DNA from 4 places in the Halomonas sp. DP5Y7-2 genome. Region 3 is predicted to be linked to each of the others. Evidence: predicted binding sites of a transcription regulator. Region 3 holds the regulator's gene; each other region holds the start of a gene.
What was found. Region 3 encodes sigma-54, which starts transcription at its own class of promoters, with help from an activator protein. Its sites were predicted from a motif close to TGGCACNNNNNTTGCTNT; they were not measured.

Region 1 (5,793 bases), on a different contig from region 3:
GGCCCTGGAAGACATCGTGGTGCTGAATGATCCAGTGGGTCTTCTCGCTGACGAAAGGGCGCAGGATCGAGGCCGCATAGGCAGCGTGGTCGAACAGTGCTAGCTCGTCGCCGATATCGTGCAGCAGGGCAGCGACAATCATTTCTTCATCGGCACCGGCGCGCTCAGCGCGGGTTGCGCTCTGCAGACAGTGATCGAGCCGGCTGATCTGGTAGGGCTGGTGACCCTCGCCCAGGCGGGCAAGGGTCGTCAGGATGGTGTCGGGAAGCCCCGCCAGGTAGTCAGCGTCGTGGGCGGCGATCAGCGCCCAGTCCTCAGCAGTGCTTTCATCGATGCGGGTGAAGGCCGCCTTGCCGGCGGCCTGTGAGTCGTTGGAAGTCATCTCGGGTTTTCTCCCCTGTCAGCCCACCAGCCAGTGGGCCATGACGACAATGATCGGCAGCGTGATGGCGGTGCGCAGCAGGAAGATCACGACCAGCTCCCACAGCTTGAGGGGGATCTTGGACTTGAGCAGCAGCGCGCCGATTTCCGACATGTAGATCAACTGGGTCAGCGACAGACAGGCGATGACAAAACGCGTCAGCTCGCTTTCGATATCGCTGGCCAGTACCGCCGGCAGGAACATGTCGGCGAAGCCCACCAGGGTGGCGGGAGCCGCAGCCTCGGCTTCCGGCAGACCCATCCACTCCAGCACCGGCACCATCGGCATGGACAGCCAGGTAAACAGCGGCGTGAATTCCGCCAGCACCAGCGCGACGGTGCCGATGGCGATGACCAGCGGCAGCAGACCGAAGAAGATATCGGCCACGTTGAACAGTGCCAGGCGGGCAAGCTTGGCCGGTCCCGGAGCGGTTTCGGCGCGGGCGACGGCAATGCCCAGGCTGTAGCGCAAGAGGCTCTGGTTACTGGTGTTCTCTTCCTGAATCTGGCAGCCCACGGGCTCGTAGTAGGTATTCGCCTTGCGCGACAGCGGCGGCAGGCGAGGGATGATGACTGCGGCCACCAGACCTGCCACGACCACGGTCAGGTAGAAGGAAATGAACAGGTGATTGATGCCGATGAAGCTGGTCACCAGCAGCGCAAAGGCGATGGAGACGATGGAGAAGTTGGTGGCGATGGCAGAGGCTTCGCGAGCGTTGTAGTAGCCCTGCTCATACTGCTGAGTGGTGATCAGCACGCCTACGGTGCCGGAGCCCATCCAGGACGCCGTGGCATCGATGGCGCTGCGGCCGGGCAGGCCAAAGATCTTGCGGAACGGAGTGCGCACCATGGAGCCAATGAACTCCATGAAACCGAAGTCGACCAGGAAAGGCAGCAGGATGGCGGCGAAGAAGAAGAAGGTCAGCAGCACCGGCGCAAGGTCGTTGAGCATCACTCCGCCAGTGAAGGAGGCGGTGATCATCTCGGGCCCGACCTGGAAGTAGGTCATCAAGGCAAAAAGGGCGCCCAGCGCGCGCATGACGACCCACAGCGGCGCGATGTCGAACAGCTCTTTCAGGGCACCTTGGCTAGCCCAGCCGGGCTTGGTCAGCTTGACCAGCAGCGTCAGCACCAGCGATAGCGTGAGTACCACCGTGGCAATGGCCGGCAGCGCATCGCCAAGCGTGGCCTTGAGCCAGTCGGCGGCCAAGCCCATGCCGATATTGATGGTGTCGCCTACGGAGAAAGGTACCAGGAACAGCAGGATGCCGATCACAGACGGGATCAGGAACTTGAGCAGACCGTGGGTGCTTAGCTTGCCCCCTTCGGTGGTGATCTTGTCGGCAGAGTGCAGATGGGAAGACATGGGAGGGTCACTCTTTGATGTTGTAGTGTTCGGCGCTCCTTAAGGAGCGCCTCATAGGGACGAACCAGGGCCTCTCCCTGGCCCTGTCAACCGTCAGTCACGGCGCTTGACGCCGGGCAGCACGCACAGCATTTCATACAGCAGGGTGGCCCCCATCAGCGCGGTGTTGCCGCTGGGGTCGTAGGGCGGGGAGACCTCCACCAGATCACCACCCACAATGTTGAGCCCCTTGGCGCCGCGCACGATTTCCAGGCCCTGGGCCGAAGTCAGACCGCCCATTTCGACGGTGCCGGTGCCCGGTGCGACGGAGGGGTCGAGGCCGTCGATGTCGAACGAGATGTAGACCGGGCCATCGCCCATCTGCTCGCGAACCTCCGCCATCAGGGGCTCCAGCGACTTGTGCCAGCACTGCTCGGCCTGCACTACGCGGAAGCCCTGCTGGCGGCACCAGTCGAAGTCCTCGGCGGCATAGCCGGTGCCACGCAGGCCGATCTGCACCACACGGTTGGCGTCCAGCAGGCCTTCTTCCTGAGCCCGGCGGAACGGACAGCCGTGGGCGACTTCTTCACCGAACATGTGCTCGTTGACGTCAGCGTGGGCATCGATGTGGATCAGGCCAACGGGGCCGTGCTTCTTGGCGATGGCGCGCAGGATCGGCCAGGTCAGCGTGTGATCGCCGCCCAGGGTGAGCGGCACACAGTCATGGGCCAGTACCTGGTCATAGAAACCGGAGATGATGTCCAGGTTCTTCGGCAGGTTGAAGGTGTTGATCGGCACGTCGCCGATATCTGCCACCTGCAGGCTGTCGAAGGGCGCGGCCCCCGTTGCCATGTTGTAGGGACGCAGCATGCGCGACTCGTCGCGAATCTGGCGCGGCCCCAGGCGAGTGCCGGGACGGTTGGACGTACCGATGTCCATGGGAATGCCGATGAAGGCTGCATCGAGCCCCTGGGCGCTATCCTGAGTAGGCAGGCGCATCATGGTGGCTGGACCGCCGAAGCGAGGCATTTCGTTGCCGCCGAGGGGTTGGTTGAAGTCGCTCACTGGAACTCCTGACATCGCTGATGAGGTCACCTTGGCCAGACGACTGGCCAGGCATGCATAGGTTTGTTTAAGCAGGAGGTGTGCCAGTTCTGCGATTGTTATACTAAAGGCGCAAAAAATGTGCACGAAGTTGCCGTACACGGAGCGATATCCGGGGCTCGTTGATTCACTATTGAATCAATGGCAGGGCTGGCCGTGATACACTTTTGCATCAATGATGCGTTTATGGATCGCCGATGACTGACGATGCGCTGATACTTAAGACGATTATCGACACGGCGCACGATCACTTCTTTATCGTCGCGCCCGATGGCCATATACGGGACGTCAGTCCCGGAGCGGCGGCGGTCTACGGCATGTCCTGTGAAGAGCTCTGTGCCACCAGCGTGCAGCGGCTCGAAGCGGAGGGCGTGTTGACGCCGTCGGTCAGTCTTGAAGTCATTCGCACGGGCAAACCCACCCAACTGGTGCAGCACACAGGCACCGGGCGGCGGGTGATTGCCCAGGCACATCCGGTGTTTCAAGGCGAGCGCCTTATCGCCGTGGTGAGTCGCTCCATGGACTTGACCGACCTGCAGCTGTTGCAGCAGGAGTACGCGCTGCTGCAGCGACGCTTCAGCGAGCACTTGAGACGCGGTCACGCGATCGAGTCGGAGAGTGGCCTCCAGGGTGGCTTGCAAGAACAGGAGCTGGGGCATCTCGAGGTCAAGAGTCAGCTCATGGGCGAGGTGGCGCTCTTGCTCAAGCGTGTGGCCCCTACCGACGCTACCGTGCTGATGTTAGGAGAGTCAGGGGTCGGCAAGACGGCGTTCGCTCGCCAGCTTCATCGCTGGAGTTCACGCAAGGAAGGGCCGTTCATCGACGTCAACTGCGCCGCCATCCCTGAGAGCCTGTTCGAGTCCGAGATGTTTGGCTACTGCCAGGGCGCCTTTTCCGGAGCGGCCCCCGGTGGCCGCAAGGGGCTGATCGAGCAGGCTGAGGGCGGCACGCTGTTTCTCGACGAGATTGGTGAGCTGCCGCTATCGGTGCAGACCAAGCTGCTCAAGACCATCCAGGACGGCAGCATCACGCGACTAGGGGACCGGGCGCCCCGGCGCGTCGATTTTCGTCTGGTCGTCGCCACCAATCAGGATCTCTCGGCGCGGGTCGAGGAGGGACTGTTTCGACTGGATCTCTACTATCGGCTGAATGTCATTCCCGTCACCCTGCCGCCCCTGCGCGAGCGGCGAGAGGATATTCCGGGCCTTGTCGAACGTCAGCTTGCGCGGCTCAACCGGCGCTACGGGCGAGACAAGATGCTGGCACGGGACGTCTGGCAGGCCCTGATGGGGTGGGAGTGGCCCGGCAATGTGCGCGAACTGGAGAACGTCATGGAGCGGGCTTGGCTCGCCAGTGACGATGTGATTCAAGCACGCGAAGTGCTGCCCAGCAGGCAGGTGCCCGCGGCGGCCGCGCCGGAAGCATCGGGCCAGGTGACGTCCCCGACATTCTTCCCCTCCGCGGTTGCTGCTGGCGCGGCCACGGAGGAGATCGGGCGTGCCTCCGACGACAGCAGGAGCGTGACGGGCTCGAGGAATACGGCGGAGGAGCTCTGGGCGTCGCCAGGCAGGGGCGACGGGGAGGGTCTGAAAGAGACGCTTGCCCGGGTCGAGCGAGAGATTCTGGCGGACTGCTGCCGAACGCTGTCCAGCACTTACGCCATTGCCGAGCGCCTGGGGATCAGCCAGCCGAGCGTGGTGCGCAAGCTCCGCCAGCATGGGCTCAGAATCGGCTGAGCGGTGCGTGGTCGGCGATGGTACCGCCGTCAGAACAGGAAAAAGCAGCTGACCCAGATGCCTACGGTAAGCAGCGACTTGACCGCCATCACCCCTTGATGCCCCCGCTCGCGCTCACCATGCTCATTGATGGTCGTTTCGCCGGGCTGCATGACCAGGACCACCGTCAGCAGGAGATTGGCTCCTGGGAACAGCAGCATGACGCTGCAGTGGCCGCGCTGGCCCACATCATGCAGGCGGCGAACACCGTGCAGCACCAGGGGATATACGCTGACCAGTAGCCAGCCTGCCCCCACCAGCAGTCCCCCTGCAGAGACGCTGTCGTGGAGGTCGGGAGCGGTGATGATCAAGGCCCATAGACCTGCGTAGTAGCAAGAGAGGGCCAGGATGGCGTTGAGGCAGAAGTCAGCCCGACTTTCGCGTCCGCTGATGCTGTCGAACCAGTAGCCGGGCAGGCCCGGACGTGGGTCCAAGGGGTGGCGGGGCACGTTGGTACAAGACGCCACATCATCTTGAAGAGTGGAAGCAGTAGGTCGTTGCATCGGCGGATCGTCCTGAGGTTCCTGTACGAATGTCCTGGGCGAGTTTCCTGTCTGTAGTGCCTATGCGCCGACAATGCGCAAGGGCGGAACGAACGTATGAGACTTGCTGCCATGTGCTGATGTGAATCCTACCGAGTTTCGCACTGTGACCAGATAGTCGATGGCGCAAGTTCTAGTACGATCCGCGTAAATCGTGCTGGTTCATAAGGATGATTCGGATCACCCCTGCGTAATTGTTAGGTGCTTGACGGAGAGTTGTGCAAGGGTGTCAGGCGCGTTCTGCGTTTTTTCTTTGTGTATTTGCTAGTTAGAGCAGTTTTTGTAGGCGTTATGCGCCTCAATCAGAGTAGTTTGGCAAAGGCTATGCTGCGACGTTACGCCACCCCCTAGGATGATGGTCTGAAGCTTGGACGTCCGTTCCTCGCACTTCGCCTTTACATCGCACCCGGGCGATGATCTTGACCCTCTATTTATCATGATAAATACTGTGGGGCATTGCCAGGCCGCAGCCCCGCGGCCTGCCTGCTTTTGCTCCTGGTCTGCAGCCTCCACTGCGGCCGTCACCCCTTCTGTCCCACATAACAAGGACAACCTGATGAGTGTTCGTGATCAAGCGCTTGCCGAGCGCAAGAAATGGTACAGAACA
Region 2 (5,793 bases), on a different contig from region 3:
ACGCAGGTCTGGCGTCCACGGAAGCCCAGGGGCACCGCTGTAGTGGTCCACGGTTATTACGACCACCTTGGCCTTTATCGGCATCTGCTCAAGCTGTTGCTGGAGCTCGAACTGACCGTGGTGCTGTGGGATTTACCTGGGCACGGTCTGTCCAGCGGTGAGCGTGCCGATATTGAAGACTTCGCGGACTATGGTGACTGCCTGCGCGCCCTTCAGCAGTACCTGGGGGACCATGGCCTCGCCTCTGGCCCCTGGATTGGGCTTGGACAGAGCACCGGAGGGGCGATCCTCGCCACCGACGCTCTGAGCCGCGGTGACGACGGTCACTGGTCTGCGCTGGTGCTGCTGGCACCGCTGGTCAGGCCCTGGGGATGGACCCGGGCAGCATGGGTCCACCTGCTGGTCAGCCCATTCGTCGATAGTGTGCCAAGAAAGTTTCGCCCCAATACCAACGATGATGATTTCGCGACCTTCCTGCGGGAGCAGGATCCCCTGCAGCCGGTCCGCTTACCTACCGGCTGGGTCACGGCCATGCGTCGCTGGATGCCGCGCCTGATGCAACTGCCGCCCTGTCAGCTGCCTACCCTGATCGTGCAGGGTAAAAAGGACATGACCGTGGATGGCCCATGGAATCTGGCCGTGCTCGGCAAGAAGTTCCCCCAGGCCACGGTGCATTGCCACGCCGAAGCGAGACACCACCTGGTAAATGAAGCCGAGGACATACGGCTGGAACTTTTCGAGGAAGTGCGTCACTTTTTGGAGCAACAGCTCAGCGCAGAGCCCCCCGTGAAAAGGATGTCACGACGATGCCCAGACGCCTGACCCAGAGTCGGTTCCTCCCCAACGTCTTTGCCCGCCCATCCAGCACCCGTCATTCCTTCAGCACTCTGCGATGGCTGACGTGGCTGGTGGCGGTCTGGCTCAGCGGCTGCGCGGGAGCGCCGGAGCGCCCCGATAGCTTGCGTCAGGCGCTGCTGGGACTTGGCCACCATGCCGCCGAGCAGGTCGCCCAGGCTCCTCCCCTGGCGGAGACGCCGCTGATCGATCAGGTGCTGCTGCTGTCGCCGCCCAATGTGGATGAACGGTTGTCATTGAGCGTCGCCCGCGTGCAGGAGAGCCTGACCCGCGGCCTGCTGGCCATCGACGATGGCCCCCAGGTACTGGACTGGCAACCCGGTGATACCCCCGCCGCGGACACCCAACAGTGGCTGATCGATAGCCGTCTGATTGCCGATGGCCCGCGCCTGCGTCTGTCAGATCGGGAGCTGGTGCCCTATCGCTTTGAACTACGCCTGAGGCGGCCTGGCGACGGCGCGGCACTGTGGTCGACGGTGCTGAATGGCGCCTTCGACGCCGACGCGCTGTAATCACACCGGGCCATATCCCACGACATGCTCATGCTCGTGGTGGCATTCTGGCCCCACTGGTCAGGTGCCCCCCGTGTCCGGCTAACCTCGCTTGAGCAAACGGTCCAGTTGGCGGTAGCCAATCGCCTCGATCAGTTCGTCATGCCCTGGTGCGTCCTTGGCACCGAGATCGGCCAGCGTCAGCGCCACCCTCAGGACGCGGTGGTAGGCCCGGGCCGACAGTCGCAGGCGCTCCAGCGTCTGCGCCAGCCAGGCGCGCTCGGTGGCATCCAGGGCACAGGCGTTTTCCAGTGCCCTGCCCGATAAGCGCGCGTTCAACCCTCCCCGCGCCATTTGCCGCTCCCGCGCAGCCATCACCCGCGCCCGCACCATGGCGGTGCTTTCGCCAGGCTGCTGAGAGGTCAACTCTTCAACCGGCAGTCCCGGCACTTCGACCTGCAGGTCGATGCGGTCCAGCAGCGGGCCAGACAGCCGCGACTGGTAACGCTGAATCTGTGACGCCGTGCAGCTGCAGTCCTGGCGTGGATCCCCCAGGTGGCCGCAGGGGCAGGGGTTCATGGCAGCCACCAGCTGGAACCGAGCCGGAAAACGACGCTCGTGACTGGCTCGGGTGATGTGAATCTCTCCACTCTCCAGTGGCTCCCTGAGCACTTCCAGCACCTGCCGGCTGAACTCAGGCAATTCATCGAGAAACAGCACGCCGCAGTGGGCCAGGGAAATCTCGCCGGGACGCGGCCTCGACCCGCCCCCCACCAGGGACACCGCGCTGGCAGTGTGGTGGGGAGAGCGAAAGGGACGACAGCCAAAGCCTTCTGACAATGGCAGCGCACAGACGGAGCGAATGGCCGCCACTTCCAGGGCCTCATGATCTTCAAGGGGCGGCAGGATGCCGGGCAGGCGACTGGCCAGCAATGTCTTGCCGGTACCTGGCGGACCGGCGAACAGCAGGTTGTGACCGCCAGCCGCCGCTACCTCCAGGGCGCGACGCGCTTGATACTGTCCGCGCACATCACAGAGATCCAAGGCTGCCTCAACCGGCATCGACGATGCTGCCGCAGTACACGTCTGTAGCGGCACCCGTCCACTCAAGTGGGCGATGACATCCAATAGGTGGTCGGCGGGAAGCACCTCAAGGCCGCTGACCAGCGCAGCCTCCTGGGCATTGGCGGCAGGCAGGATCAATCGCCGCCCAGCCCGAAGGGTGGCCATGGCAAAGGGAAGCATGCCGGCGACAGGACGAAGCCGCCCATCCAGCGCCAGCTCTCCGGCACACTCGATGCCGTCCAGCGCCGCCGCAGGCAACTGCCCCGATGCCACCAGCAGTCCCAGCGCAATAGGCAGGTCGAAGCGTCCCCCTTCCTTGGGCAGATCGGCAGGGGCAAGATTCAGGGTGATACGACGCAAGGGGTAGTCGAGACCACAGGTCGCAAAGGCACTGCGCACCCGCTCGCGACTCTCTCTGACGGCGGTTTCCGGCAGTCCCACCAAGGTCATTCCGGGTAAGCCGTTGGCCAGGTGCGCCTCGACCTGAACTTCTGGAGCATCCAGCCCCACCCCGGCACGGGTCGTGATGATGGCAAGCGTCATGGGCTCCCTGCCTGACGGCTGACGTTATGGCTGTCAGTAGACCACGATCATCGGCCCCTCGCCGCCTGCGCACGCCAGAAACAGCCGGGCCGGCATATCCCTATGCCGGCCCGCTACATTAGCCAAGTGCTCTGGTAGAGATCACGCCGATGGCGTTTCACCGCCCTTGGCCGCGCCGTCCTGTCCTTGGGTCGCAGGGGGTACGGGGATTTCGGCAGCCTCCTCGCTGACCGCGGGCGTTGCATCGGCACCTGTCTGACCCGCCGCTGCGCGCTCATCGACCAGGCTCTCCAGAGCTGCGACCTGTTTCTCGAGGGCCTCGACGCGTGAGCGGGTACGCTGCAATACATCCATCAGGATGTCGAAATCTTCACGCGAGACCAGCTCCAGGCGGTCGAAGGCGCCACGCACTACCTGTTGCACGCCCTTCTGGATGTCTTCCGGGGCCTGAGAAGCGCCCTGCAGACGCTCTCCAATCTGCTGGGCTAAACGGCTGATGCGATCCTGACTGATCATGGGGCTCTCCTTGTGCATCAAAACGGCGACTCTATTGCCGACAGCATACGCAAGCCTGACGCCCAACGCATGTCTCTTGGCTGCCTACGTTGGCTACAACGCTGGCGGGCCAGGTGGGCTAACGACGACGGTCCTTCCCGCCGTCATGACGGAACGTCGCGCGCTCACTGATGGCGCACGCGCCTCAGCGCCAAGCACCAAAGTAGTGCATCGTCATTGATGCAGTGCCGCAATTTACCCCCGCTATGCAGCCTCCCGCATATCCAACACGCCCTCAATTAACTCCAAGTTCATGTAATAAAAGATATTAGGAATAAAGTGGCACATTTCCCGCTATGACAACGTATCCATGCACCGAGCGGAAACAAGCCGCCACCCATGCACGTAGGGAGCCATGCCATGAAACTGATCACCGCCATCATCAAGCCTTTCAAGCTGGACGACGTTCGTGAAGCGCTGGCCGACAACGGCGTCCAGGGCATCACCGTGACAGAGGTCAAGGGATTTGGCCGTCAGAAGGGCCACACAGAGCTCTACCGCGGCGCGGAATATGTCGTGGACTTTCTGCCCAAGGTCAAGGTCGAGGTGGCCGTCGACGAAGCTCGCCTGGACAGCGTGCTGGAAGCGATCTGCAACGCGGCCAACAGCGGCAAGATCGGTGACGGCAAGGTTTTCGTCACGCCGCTGGAAGATGTCATCCGCATTCGCACCGGCGAACGCGGTTCGGACGCGGTCTGATGTCCGCCCCTGCCCTGACTCCCGATAATAAATAGCGAGACACTCTCATGGTTGATATCAGTGAACTCAGCTACGCGCTGGATACCTTCTACTTCCTCATCTGCGGCGCCCTGGTCATGTGGATGGCAGCCGGTTTCGCCATGCTCGAGGCCGGGCTGGTCCGGGCCAAGAATACCGCCGAAATTCTGACCAAGAATATCGTGCTGTTCGCCGTGGCCTGCACCATGTATCTGCTGGTGGGTTACTACCTGATGTATTCGTCCGACGGTGGCGGCATCATTCCCAATCTGGGCTTTCTGATCGGCACTGAGAACAGCGTCGATGCCGTGCTGGCCGGTGGCGAAGATGCCCCCTACTACTCTGCTCGCGCCGACTTCTTCTTCCAGGTCGTGTTCGTGGCCACCGCCATGTCCATCGTCTCCGGTGCCGTTGCCGAGCGCATGAAACTGTGGGCCTTCCTGGCCTTCGCTGTGGTCATGACGGCCTTCATCTATCCAGTGTCTGGCTACTGGACCTGGGGCGGCGGCTGGTTGTCTGAAGCAGGCTTCTCCGATTATGCAGGTTCCGGCATTGTTCACATGGCGGGTGCCGCTGCCGCCCTGGCGGGTGTGCTGGTCCTCGGCCCGCGTAAGGGCAAGTACGGCAAGAACGGCGCGATCTACGCGATTCCTGGCGCCAACATGCCGCTGGCCACACTGGGTACCTTCGTCCTCTGGCTGGGCTGGTTCGGCTTCAACGGCGGCTCCGAGCTCAAGGTTTCCGACGTCGCTTCTGCCAACAACATGGCCCAGGTACTGGTCAACACCAATGCGGCTGCCGCAGGCGGCGTCATTGCAGCACTGATCCTGGCCAAGATCTGGTTCCGCAAGGCGGACCTCACCATGGCATTGAACGGTGCCATCGCCGGCCTGGTCTCCATCACTGCCGACCCGCTGTCCTCCAGCGCCCTGGGCGCCACCCTGATCGGCGCAGTAGGCGGCATCCTGGTTGTGGTCGCCATCGTGGTGCTCGACAAGCTGCGCCTTGATGATCCGGTCGGTGCCATCTCTGCCCACGGTGTTGCAGGTATCTGGGGCGTCCTGGCGGTACCGCTGAACAACGCCGACGCCACTTTCGGTGCCCAGCTGCTCGGTATTGCCGGCATCTTCGCCTGGGTCTTCACCGCCAGCCTGGTCGTCTGGCTGATCATCAAGGCGATCATGGGTGTCCGTGTCAGCGAAGAAGAAGAATACGAAGGCGTCGACCTTGCCGAATGCGGCCTCGAAGCCTACCCCGAGTTTAACGTCGCCAAGAAGTAAGCCTGAGCTTACCCGCGACTCCAGTGAGCTGGCGTGCTCCACCTGGCCCCTTCGGGGGCCTTTTTTATTGCTGGTTGCCAGGGGTATGCTTTGTCACACTAGTCAGGTCAGGCGCAACGGCGCGCCGCCCACGGGTTAGCGACGGACATGCCGCACGCCGCCCCTACACGGACAGGATGAGGAAACCGCCATGAAACTGGTGACCGCGATTATCAAGCCTTTCAAGCTCGACGACGTGCGCGAGTCGCTCTCCGAGATCGGCGTTCAGGGCATTACGGTGACAGAGG
Region 3 (5,793 bases):
CGGCCAGCAGCGCATTCGCATGACCCTCGAGCCGGAAAGCCAAGGAAACTGATGAAGACTCTCCACGCTCGCCATCTGGCCAAGAGCTACAAGAAGCGCCGCGTCGTCCAGGACATCAGCCTGTCCATCGAACAGGGCAGCATCGTGGGCCTATTGGGCCCCAACGGCGCAGGCAAGACCACCTCCTTCTACATGATCGTCGGACTGGTCAGGGCGGATGCTGGCACCATCAGCATCGACGATGACGACCTGAGCCGCGCGGCCATGCACCAGCGGGCACTGGCGGGTATTGGCTACCTGCCACAGGAAGCCTCCATCTTCCGCAAGCTGTCCGTAGCCGACAACATCATGGCGATCCTCGAGACCCGCAAGGACCTCGACCGGGAAGGTCGCCAGGCGCGCCTTGAGCAACTGCTCGAAGACTTCCATGTCAGCCACATTCGCGACAACCCGGGCATGAGCCTGTCCGGCGGGGAAAGACGTCGGGTCGAGATCGCCCGAGCCCTGGCCACAGAACCCGCCTTCATTCTGCTCGACGAACCCTTTGCCGGGGTGGATCCGATCTCCGTTGGCGAGATCAAGTCGATCATTCGCCAGCTCAAGGCTCGTGACATCGGCGTCTTGATCACCGACCACAACGTGCGCGAGACGCTGGACATCTGTGACCGCGCCTACATTGTCGGCGACGGCCAGATCATCGCCGAAGGCAGTGCCGAGTCGATCCTTGCCAACCAGCGCGTCAAGGAAGTCTATCTCGGCGAAAACTTTCGCCTTTAACCACCATGGGCGCTGCCGGGCCGCTATGTTGGCAGGGTCTTCATGGCGCCCGCTCGACCTTGCACTGACACGCATGCGGGGCACTGCAAGCCCTGCGCGCCACCCCCTGCCCACAAGTTGGCAAGAAGCTTGCATGGTACCTGACCCGCCGTTAGGGTAAGGCTTTTCAGCTCCACGAACGGAAGTCACATCATGGCCCTCAAGGCGTCACTGCAGCTGAAGATCGGCACCCAGCTGACCATGACCCCTCAGCTGCAACAGGCAATTGGCCTGCTCCAGCTTTCCACGCTGGACCTGCGCCAGGAAGTCCAGCAGGCGCTCGAGGCCAACCCGATGCTCGAGCTGGAGGATGAATTCGGCGAGCTGCAGGTCAAGGACAGCAAGGACGACGACTGGGCCGACGAGATCCCCTCCGAGCTAACGGTCGACAGCGACTGGTCCGATACCTATCAAGACCTTGGCACCGCCCCGGCCGGCAGCGCCGAGGCGCCTGACTTCGAGCGCCAGGCCAGCGGGCAATCCCTGCATGGCCACCTTAGCTGGCAGCTGGCCCTGCTGGACCTCAATGATAATGACAGGCGCATCGCAGAGTGCCTGATTGACGCGGTCAACGGCGATGGCTACCTGGTAGGACACCTTGACGATATCGCCCAGGGCCTGGCCGATGACGACGCTGCTGCCCCGCCCCTGCAGGACGTGGCGTCGGTGCTGGCCAGGCTGCAGCAATTCGAACCTACCGGTGTATTTGCCCGAGATTTGCGCGAATGCCTGCAGCTGCAACTGGACAGCCTGCCCCGTGACACCCCCCTTCTGCCCCAGGCGGGAAGACTGGTACGCCAGTTTCTCGAGGCGCTGGCCAGCGGTGATCGCCGTCTGCTGAAGCGCCGCCTGAGCCTGACCGAAGAGCAGCTGGACGATGTCATCGAACTGATCCGTGGCCTCGACCCTAGGCCTGGCAGCCAGTACGGCGACAGCGACAACGACTATGTCATTCCCGATCTGGTGGTCCGCCACACCGAAGAAGGCTGGCGCGTCGAGCTGAACCCTGAGGCGATGCCACGCCTGCGCATTCAACCCGACTATGCGGCGTTGATCCGACGGGCCGACAAGAGCCAGGACAACCAGTTTCTGAAGGACCACTTGCAGGAGGCGCGCTGGCTGATCAAGAGCCTGGCAAGCCGCAACGACACCCTGTTGAGGGTCGGACGCGAAATCATGGAGCGGCAGCTCGACTTCCTCGAGCAGGGTGAAGCCGCCATGAAACCACTGGTGTTGGCAGACATTGCGGCCAAGGTGGAGATGCACGAATCGACCATCTCACGGGTGACGACCCAGAAATTCGTGCATACGCCACGGGGAGTGTTCGAGCTCAAGTATTTCTTTTCCAGCCAGGTGGGCCAGGATGGGGATGCCCATTCCAGCACTGCCATACGCGCCATGATCAAGTCGCTGATCCAGCAGGAGCCGCCTCGCAAACCGCTGTCTGACAGCAAATTGGTGGAGCTGCTCGCCGAAGACGGTGTCAACGTCGCCCGACGCACCGTCGCCAAGTATCGAGAAGCGATGAATATTCCCTCTTCGAGCGAGCGCAAGCGCCTGCGCTGAGCCCGGTCAGAAGGCTCGAGACAGGCGGCGAGCAGAGTGCGTAGCGCAGTTGCATGAAAAGCGCAAGCGCTTGAAATATCGCACGACATCTGCGTCTTAATGCGTAGAAGCAGGGGGGTTTGCAGGATCGGAAAAAGGGTTACAATCGAGCTACCACCCGCAAGAGCAAGGAGCCTTGTCATGCAAGTCAACATTACCGGCCACCACGTCGAATTGACCGATCCCCTGCGTGACTACGTACAAGAGAAGCTCGCCCGTGTGGAGCGCCATTACGACAACATCACCAATGTGCAGGTCACCCTCTCGGTGGAGAAGGAGCGCCAACAGGCTGCCTGTACGCTTCACGCTGCCGGTGCAGACCTGCATGCAGAAGCCCAGGACGGCGACATGTACGCCGCCATCGACGCCCTTGCCGACAAGCTGGACCGCCAGCTCGTCAAGCACAAGGAAAAATCCCAAGCCCGCGCCCAAGGCGCCGGAATTCGCTGACCTCTCATGACATTGGATGCCATTCTCCCCCCCGAGCGCACGCTATTTGACGTCCCGGGGGGCAGCAAGAAGAGGGTGCTGGAATTTTTCAGCACCTTCATTGCGCAGAACACACCAAGCCTGGATAGCCAGGAAGTCTTCAGTCGCCTGATCGGCCGCGAACGTCTGGGTAGCACCGGCATCGGCAATGGCGTGGCCATTCCGCATGCTCGCAACCCTCACTGCAAGGCCCCTATCTCTGGCTTTCTCAAGCTGGCAGAGCCGATTGATTTCGACGCCATCGACGGCGAACCGGTGGACCTGGTATTTGTCTTGCTGGTGCCTGAAGAAGCGGATGATGCTCACCTAGCCCTGCTGGGCCAGGTGGCCGGGGTCATGAATGACGCCGATACCCGACATCGTCTGCGCCACGCGACGTCCCAGCGCGAGCTGCACGAGCGCTTGCAGGAAGCGATTCGCCAGCAAGCCCCGGGCGACGCCACGAGCTGACGGCACGCAGCGAAAGCGCCTTGATCCTATGTCTTGATGGCGCACGCCTTGCCTGGCGCCTTGAAGGAATGGCGCCTCGCTGATTAACCTCTAGCTGATTACCATCTAGCTGATCACCATCTAGCTAGATAGTACGCTCTGATCGAGCGTGATCTGGCCGTCACCGCGCGGTTGACACCAACTGCCCTCTTATCGCCCCCTGCCAAGGAGACAGGACATGCAGCTCGTGATCATCAGTGGTCGCTCTGGCTCGGGAAAGTCCGTGGCGCTTCAGGCTCTCGAAGACCTGGGCTTCTATGCCATCGACAACTTGCCAGCGACGCTGCTGGGGTCACTGGTCGAAGAGCTGGAGAATGGACATTCACAGCGCATTGCCGTCAGTGTCGATGCGCGCAATCTGCCCGAGGCGCTGGAGCGTTTTCCCGCGCAGCTGACGGGGCTGAAGCAAGGTCCCATCGACTGTCAGGTCGTCTATCTCACCAGCGACGCGCGGATTCTGCTGGAACGCTACTCCCATACTCGACGCCGCCACCCGCTGACCCGCAATACCGACATGACCCTGGCCGAGGCCATCGAGTCCGAGCAGAAGGCGTTGTCTGGCATTCGCGACCTGGCAGATCTGATCATCGACAGCTCCCGCCTGTCCGTACATGAGCTGCGTTCACGCATCGCCGAGCAGGTGGCCGATCATCGCAGCGGCCAGCTGAGCCTGACCATCGAGTCCTTTGGCTTCAAGCGTGGCGTGCCCCCCGACGCCGACATCGTGTTCGATGCACGCTGCCTGCCTAACCCCTACTGGGAACCATCGCTGCGGGATGCCAACGGCTGCGATCAAAGCGTGATCACCTTCCTTGAGCACTATCAAGACGTCGCCGACATGAAGCGCGACATCCTGACCTGGGTGCGCAACTGGCTGCCACGCTATCAGGCCAGCCAGCGCAGTTATCTGACGGTGGCCGTAGGCTGCACCGGGGGTCAGCATCGCTCGGTCTATCTGGCCGAGAGCATCGCCGCGGCGCTGGTCGATGACCACCCGAGAATACGCCTGCGCCACCGCGAGCTTGGCCAGCAACGTCGTCTGGACAGCGGGGCACAATGAGCGTGGCCAGACGCGAACTGACCCTTACCAACCGCCGCGGGCTGCACGCTCGGGCGGCCACTCGCCTGGTCACCTGCTGTCAGGCGTTCGACGCCTCCGTGACCGTGCACCACGGTCAGCGCTGTGGGGATGCCGCCAACATCATGTCCCTGCTGATGCTGGCAGCCCCCTGCGGCACCGTGCTGACCCTGGAAGCAGAAGGTCCCGACGCCGATGCGGTGCTCGACGCCCTTGAGGCCTTGTTCGTCGCACGCTTCGACGAAGACGCCTAAGGCCCTCGGCCACTACGCTGACCCTGCCCTACCCTCCGATTTCGCCTCGCTTCAAAGGACATCATGCAGCTTATCCAGACTGGCAAGTACACCGAGGTCCACTACGACCCGGACCAGGATGCCTTTATCAAGACCTTCACACCCAAGGCGAGCGATCGCTGGCGCTACCGCCTGGGCATTCGCCGCTACCCGGGACACAACTTTCGCTACGTAGCCCGTCGCCTGGAGCGCCTGGGAATCGACACGCCCACCATTCTTGACGCTCAGCGCTACCGTCTGGTCACCGCCAACGTCCATGGTGTGGCGCTGAAACAGCTGGTACTCGATGATCCCGCCTTGCAGGAGCGCTACCTGGACATCCTGGAAGCGCTGTATCGTGACCGCATTCACTGTCGAGGCCTGCATACCGACAACTTCCTGGTGGTCGACGGTACGATCATCGCCATCGATCTGGATGCCTACAAGGCCCCGCGCGTCTTCACCTATCCACGCCGGGAGTTCATCGACTGCCTCAGCCGGTCCCTCAAGAACGAGGAGTCCTTTCTGTTCGAGCGTTTCCTCAAGCGCGTCGACGCCCAGCATCCCTGAATAGCCTGACGGAGCCTACCCGGCTGGTGGGAGCCGCGGGAGCAATGGTAAACTCGCCGAAATATTTTTGGTTTACTAAACCCTCAGGAGCCGAGATGCCCTCTCCCGTCTGGCACCCCTACGCCCATCTCAAGACACAAGCCGCCGCCCCCAGGGTGGTCGGCGGGCGCGGCACCCGCTTCACCCTGGACACCGGCGAATCTCTGCTCGACGCGACCTGCTCATGGTGGTGCATGATTCATGGCTACGGTCATCCGCGCCTGGTCGACGCCATCAAGCAACAGGCCGACACACTGTGCCATGTCATGCTGGGCGGGCTGACCCACGATCCCGCCGATCAGCTGGCGCGGGAGCTGGTGCGACTCACACCCGACGGACTCGAGCACGTGTTCTTCTCCGATAGCGGTTCCGTCGGCATGGAAGTCGCCATGAAGATGGCCGTCCAGTACCACCATCTGCGTGGCCATACGGGCA
Region 4 (5,793 bases), on a different contig from region 3:
TGACCAGGGCGTGCAGACAGACGATCAGCATCACCATCTTGGCGGAAAAGAGGACGACGCATGAGCGATTTCCATCAGAACGGCATCATTACCGATTTTCACAACCTGACCCGTCGTTCTGCCGAAGAGCTTGAGGCGGACCTTGAGCAGTTCGCCAGACAGCGGCCGCTGGGGCTGATCCTGCCGTCGCTCTATTCTGAACTGGAAGGACCGGCACTGGATGCGATCGTCGAGACCTTGTCGAGTGCCGACTACTTGTCCGAGATTGTCATCGGCCTGGATCGTGCCGACCGCGATCAGTTTCTGCGTGCTCGGGAATTCTTCTCCCGCCTGCCTCAGCACCACCGCATCCTGTGGAATGATGGACCTCGCCTGCGCGAGCTCGACGCAGACCTGTCTGCCGAGGGGCTTGCCCCACAGCAGCCGGGCAAGGGGCGCAACGTCTGGTTCTGTGCGGGCTATGTCCAGGCATCGGGGCGCACAGCAGCGGTGGGACTGCACGATTGCGATATTCTGACCTACGACCGCTCGCTGCTGGCCAGACTGATGTACCCCGTGGCGCATCCACGCTTCAACTACGCGTTCTGCAAGGGCTACTACTCGCGCATCGCCGAAGGCAAGCTGAACGGACGGGTGTCCCGGCTACTGGTCACGCCGCTGCTGCGGGCGCTGAAGATCATGCACGGGCCGCTGCCTTATCTGGACTATCTCGATAGCTATCGCTACCCGCTGTCAGGCGAGTTTTCCATGCGCACGGAGGTGCTCGACAACCTGCGCATACCCGCCGACTGGGGACTGGAGATCGGGGTGCTGTCCGAGGTGCACCGTGACCATTCGACCAACCGTCTGTGTCAGGTCGACATTGCCGATGTCTACGATCATAAGCATCAGCCGGTCTCTGCCGATGATGCCAGTGCGGGGCTCAACCGCATGAGTCTGGATATTGCCAAGGCGCTGTATCGCAAGCTGGCAACGCAGGGGGTGGGGTTCTCCTCCGAGGGTTTTCGCACGCTGAAGGCGACCTACTACCGACTCGCTCTGGATTTGATCGAGTCCTACGACCACGATGCCACCATGAATGGCCTGAGCCTCGATCGCCACGCCGAAGAGCAGGCCGTAGAGCTGTTTGCGGCGAATCTGATCGAGGCGGGAAATGCTTTCCTCGACAACCCCCGGGAGAAGCCCTTCATTCCCAGTTGGAACAGGGTAAGAGCGGCGCTGCCGGATCTTCCACAGCGCCTTTATCAGGCGGTGGAAGCCGACAACGCCGGAGATGTCTAGGAGGGAGAGTGCCTGTCACGGGGGCTCGCCATGGCAAGGCCCCGGTGATGACAAAGTTGATCCGCTGTGGTGCCAGCCCCTCAGGGGCTGGCGCTTCCCATGATGGTCTCGAACAGGGCCTGTCCCGGCAGTCCCTGAGTCATTTCGACCTTGCCATCATGGCGATAGACCATGCCTGGGGTGGCCACCATGCCGAAGCCTCGGAACAGCTCATGATTGCTCTGTAGACGCTGTTCCAGGTCGCGGGGTAGCTGGCGCATCGGCGTAATTGGATCACCCCCTTCGTGAGCGGCCAGGGCGGCAGAGGGGTCGTCCGCGGCCAGCATGGTGACCGCCTGGCGTGGGCTCGCTGGATCCAGTATGCCCACCATGACGTGGCGTAGCTGGACCTCTCCGCTCTCCACGAAGGGGCGGGTCATCTGCCACAGGCGGGTGCAGTATGGGCAGTTGGGATCGGTGAAGACGTATACCGTGCGCGGCGCGTCCGGGTCGCCATCAGCGATCCAGGCGCTGTCAGCCAGGTCCTGCCACACCGCTTCATCCTGAGGTCCTTGCACCAGTCGCTCCAGCGGCTCTTCCGACAGGTTGTTGGCCTCACCGTCAATCAGGTTGCCGACAATGGCGTGCTCGCCATCGGCAGTCACGAAGATTGTCATGGGCTGGCCTCGGTGGCTGGCAGCGTAGCCCTCCAGGCCTCCAGGGGCATCAAATTCTCCATGCACTTCCAGGCCTTCTTTCTCGAGGGCCTCGATAGGCGCGGGGTAATCCTTGGCTTCGACGCTGGATAGCGGCAGCAGACCGAAGGCCACCGCAGCAAGGGTCATGAAGGATCGCGGGTAACGCGGGCGCGATGGGGCATCGGGGCGGCGGGGGGTGTCCTGACTCATCGGTGTTCGGGCTCGCATGTCGTTGTCGGAGGGGCGCGCAGAGGTGACCTGATCATCCCGGTGGTAGGGCGGCCAGTGCTGTGACACCAGCTGGGACAACAGGATGAGAGGTCAGTTCGGTGGCCGGCCCGGTTGGTGGGGTTACGGATAAAGGAAACGCTGAAGTCATCAGCCGAGCGGCGCCAGGCGCCCGCAGCGCAGGCGCCGGAGCCTTTGCGCTACAGGTGAGGCGATCGAGGGGCGCGCAACGCAGCGAATCGTTGGTGCAGGCAGTGATGCAGTGTTTCCTGAATGCTCAATCATGACGCACCAGCCATAGTGAGCGATAGGGCGCCAGGGTATCGCAATGGCGCCATTCGCCGCCCTCCAGCAGGTCCTCCCAGCCAGGACGTTCGAGTTCCGCCATGACCAGAGGTTGCGGGCGGTCGGTAACATTATGGATCGCCAGCAGGCGACGGCCGCTGGCAATCGGCCCACGCTGAATGGCCAGCAATTGTGGCGCGGTTGGCACCACCGTCTGAGCGGCGTCGGGGTGGAAGCAAGGCTCTCGGCGGCGCAGTTCAAGGCGACGCGTGAGGGCGACGAATACCTCACGGGTCGGCGTGTGCCGGCTGTCCAGCAGCATCCCCAGTTCCTGGCGCTGCCAGCGCTTGCGGTTGATGGAGCGCAGGCGCCCGCTGCGCTCGACGCCATCATGGTCATTCTGGGTAGCCGTCAGACAGTGAATGTAGACCCCGGGAATGCCCTTCAGGACCAGCATCAGGTGCTGACTCAACAAGAAGCGCTCGACCTGCCAGGGGTCGGGGCCTCGGCGGGTGCCGCTCATGGCATCGAACCAGGTGATGTTCAGTTCGTAGGGACTGTCACTGCCGTCGCTTTGGCGGCGCATGCTGACAAAGCCACCGAAGCGCTGCATCAAGCCAACCAGAGCATCGATTTCGTGTTGCTCGAGCCAGCCTTCCAGCGGTCGTACCCCGATGCCGTCGTGGCTGGCTGTGAAGTTGAGATAGCTGCAGCCCTCTGGAAGCTCGGGCAGCGTGTTGAGCCAGCGGGCGATGGTGCCGGCCTCACCGCTGGTCAGGGTATGCAGCAGCAGTGGGGGCAGCGGGAACTGATAGACCAGATGGGCTTCATCCGGTGGTGTGTGCTCACGCTCCAGGCCAAAGTAGCTGATGTTCTCGGCGTGAGGCACGTTGGTCTCGGTGATGATCAAGGTGCCGGGAGCCACATGATCGACGATGGCGCGCAGCAGACGCACCACGGCGTGGGTTTCGGGAAGGTGAATGCAACGGGTGCCGGGCCGTTTCCACAGGAAGGCGACGGCGTCCAGGCGCACGATCCGCGCGCCCTGCTGAAGATAGAACAGCAGTATGCCGATGAATTCGATCAGCACGTCGGGGTTGGCAAAGTTCAGGTCGATCTGGTCCTCCGAGAAGGTGGCCCACAGATGGCGTACCCCCCGACGGGTACTGACCGGTACCAGCAGTGGAGAACTGCGTGGCCGTACGACGTCGCTGAGATCCGTTTCCGGGTCCATCTCGATGAAGTAGTCGCGACCGGGCAGGTTGCCGCCCAGGTAGTCGGCAAACCACAGCGACTCCCTTGAGACATGATTCAAGACCAGATCCACCATCAGGTCGTGGCGGCTGGCCAGCCGCCTGATGTCTCGCCACTCGCCCAGGGCCGGGTCGACCTCGCGGTAGTGAATGACCGAGAAGCCATCGTCGCTGCTCCAGGGAAAGAAGGGCAGCACGTGCACCCCGCTGAACACGCCAGCCAGTCGGCTGTGAAGAAAGTCATCGAGCACGGCCAGGGGAGGTTTGGGCGACGTCTCCTGACCGCTGTCCGAGCGTGATTCGTGCTCATCGATCAGCGAATCACCGTACAGAATCAGCCATTGATCCTTTTCACTCCACAGTTCGTTTCTTGCACCATGACGGTGCGAAAGACGGGCGCCCTGCGCTTCGATCAGGCGCAGCAGGCGGCGCAGCACTTCCTCGCTACGTTCTCCATAAAGAGGTGTCAGCAAGGCTTTGGCATGCTGCTGGAAGCGGTCTGCGTCCATCGCTGTGAGTGGTGGGGCCATGGCGTCCTCCTTGGGCGGGCGAGGCGGGAGGTTGCGCCTGTGCCCGACGTCTTATTGGCAGGATAATGCACAACATCAAGCACAGGGCGTGCCAACTGGCATCGCGCAAAGGGCTTGGCGGACGGTTGCGCTGGGCGAAAAAGGCCGCAACCGTTACACTATGGCGACATTTTCTCCTGCCGGACTGCCCGCTATGCATTGCCCTTTCTGTGGCGCTCAAGAGACTCGTGTGACCGATTCCCGGCTGGTTGCCGAAGGCGACCAGGTGCGTCGACGTCGGCAGTGCGCGGGATGCGGGGAGCGCTTCACTACCTATGAGACCGCCGAACTGGTGATGCCGCGGATCGTCAAGGCCGATGGCTCCCGTGAGGTGTTTGACGAGAGCAAGCTGCGAGCGGGCATGCTGAGGGCTCTGGAAAAACGCCCGGTCAGTGCGGAATCCATCGAAGCGGCGGTGGAGCGCATACGCCAGAACCTGAGGGCCCGAGGGGAGCGTGAGGTCCAGGCGCGGGTCGTGGGTGAGGAAGTGATGAATGCGCTCAAGCGCCTGGACCAGGTGGCTTACATTCGCTTCGCCTCGGTGTATCGCAGATTTCAGGACATCGACGAGTTTCGTGCCGAGATTGACCGGTTGGCTCAGGAGCCGAGCTTCACCCCCGACAATGAGGAGCCGTCATGAGCCGCGACGATGCACCTCCGGCGTCAGCCCCTGGCCATGATGCCCACTGGATGGCGAGGGCGCTTCGCCTGGCTGAGCATGGCCGCTACACCAGCATGCCGAATCCGCGTGTCGGTTGCGTGCTGGTCAAGGACGGCGAGTGGCTGGCCGAGGGCTTTCATGAGCGTGCCGGTGAGCCCCATGCGGAAATCCATGCGCTGAACGGCGCCGGTGAGCGCTCCCGTGGTGCAACCGCCTATGTGACGCTGGAGCCATGCTCGCATCATGGTCGCACCGGCCCCTGCTGCGATGCCTTGATCAAGGCGGGCGTCGCCCGGGTCGTGGTGGCCATGCAGGACCCCAACCCACAGGTCGCTGGGCGTGGCATCCAGAGGCTGCGTGAGGCAGGTATCGAGGTGCTGGTCGGTTGTCTTGAGGACGATGCGCTGACCTTGAATGCGGGCTTCGTATCGCGCATGACCAAGGGGCGCCCGCGGGTGCGCCTGAAGCTGGCCATGAGCCTCGATGGGCGTACCGCCATGGCCTCCGGCGAGTCCCAGTGGATCACCGGCCCTGCGGCACGCCGCGATGTGCAGCGCCTGCGTGCCCAGAGCTGCGCGATTCTGACTGGCGTCGACTCCATCATCTTCGATAACTCGCGACTGACGGTGCGAGCCGAGCAACTGGGGCTCGATCAGGCTGACACCATTGCCCGTCGCCAGCCGCTGCGCGTGGTGGTCGATTCGCGTCTGCGCATGCCGTTGGCGGCTGCCTGTCTGAGCGAGCCCGGTCAGACCCTGGTGGTCTGCGTCGAAGGCGTCGAGTCTCCTCGCCGGGAAGCGCTGGAGCGCAGCGGGGCCCGAGTACTGGAAATGCCGGCC

Region 1: the regulator sigma-54 is predicted to act here: its motif matches at 2,899-2,916, upstream of speB (agmatinase).
Region 2: the regulator sigma-54 is predicted to act here: its motif matches at 3,790-3,807, upstream of KUW18_RS05870 (P-II family nitrogen regulator).
Region 4: the regulator sigma-54 is predicted to act here: its motif matches at 4,331-4,348, upstream of KUW18_RS08785 (sugar phosphorylase).

The regions. Positions count from the first base shown of each region.
Region 1 is NZ_JAHVHY010000009.1:127,401-133,193, forward strand. It holds gene KUW18_RS17590 (HD domain-containing protein) at 1-382, opposite strand, end outside; gene KUW18_RS17595 (YjiH family protein) at 401-1,786, opposite strand; gene speB (agmatinase) at 1,880-2,830, opposite strand; gene KUW18_RS17605 (sigma-54 interaction domain-containing protein) at 3,067-4,605, shown strand; gene KUW18_RS17610 (DUF805 domain-containing protein) at 4,635-5,147, opposite strand; gene KUW18_RS17615 (YfcC family protein) at 5,743-5,793, shown strand, end outside.
Region 2 is NZ_JAHVHY010000003.1:505,955-511,747, reverse strand. It holds gene KUW18_RS05890 (alpha/beta hydrolase) at 1-822, shown strand, start outside; gene KUW18_RS05885 (hypothetical protein) at 807-1,367, shown strand; gene KUW18_RS05880 (YifB family Mg chelatase-like AAA ATPase) at 1,449-2,954, opposite strand; gene KUW18_RS19720 (accessory factor UbiK family protein) at 3,096-3,470, opposite strand; gene KUW18_RS05870 (P-II family nitrogen regulator) at 3,870-4,208, shown strand; gene KUW18_RS05865 (ammonium transporter) at 4,256-5,506, shown strand; gene glnK (P-II family nitrogen regulator) at 5,697-5,793, shown strand, end outside.
Region 3 is NZ_JAHVHY010000006.1:115,663-121,455, reverse strand. It holds gene lptA (lipopolysaccharide transport periplasmic protein LptA) at 1-52, shown strand, start outside; gene lptB (LPS export ABC transporter ATP-binding protein) at 52-777, shown strand; gene KUW18_RS12705 (RNA polymerase factor sigma-54) at 970-2,382, shown strand; gene hpf (ribosome hibernation-promoting factor, HPF/YfiA family) at 2,563-2,871, shown strand; gene ptsN (PTS IIA-like nitrogen regulatory protein PtsN) at 2,878-3,360, shown strand; gene rapZ (RNase adapter RapZ) at 3,578-4,459, shown strand; gene KUW18_RS12685 (HPr family phosphocarrier protein) at 4,462-4,731, shown strand; gene KUW18_RS12680 (hypothetical protein) at 4,795-5,319, shown strand; gene bioA (adenosylmethionine--8-amino-7-oxononanoate transaminase) at 5,415-5,793, shown strand, end outside.
Region 4 is NZ_JAHVHY010000004.1:449,617-455,409, forward strand. It holds gene KUW18_RS08770 (HAD-IIB family hydrolase) at 1-64, shown strand, start outside; gene KUW18_RS08775 (glycosyl transferase) at 61-1,281, shown strand; gene dsbG (thiol:disulfide interchange protein DsbG) at 1,362-2,267, opposite strand; gene KUW18_RS08785 (sugar phosphorylase) at 2,464-4,254, opposite strand; gene nrdR (transcriptional regulator NrdR) at 4,448-4,933, shown strand; gene ribD (bifunctional diaminohydroxyphosphoribosylaminopyrimidine deaminase/5-amino-6-(5-phosphoribosylamino)uracil reductase RibD) at 4,930-5,793, shown strand, end outside.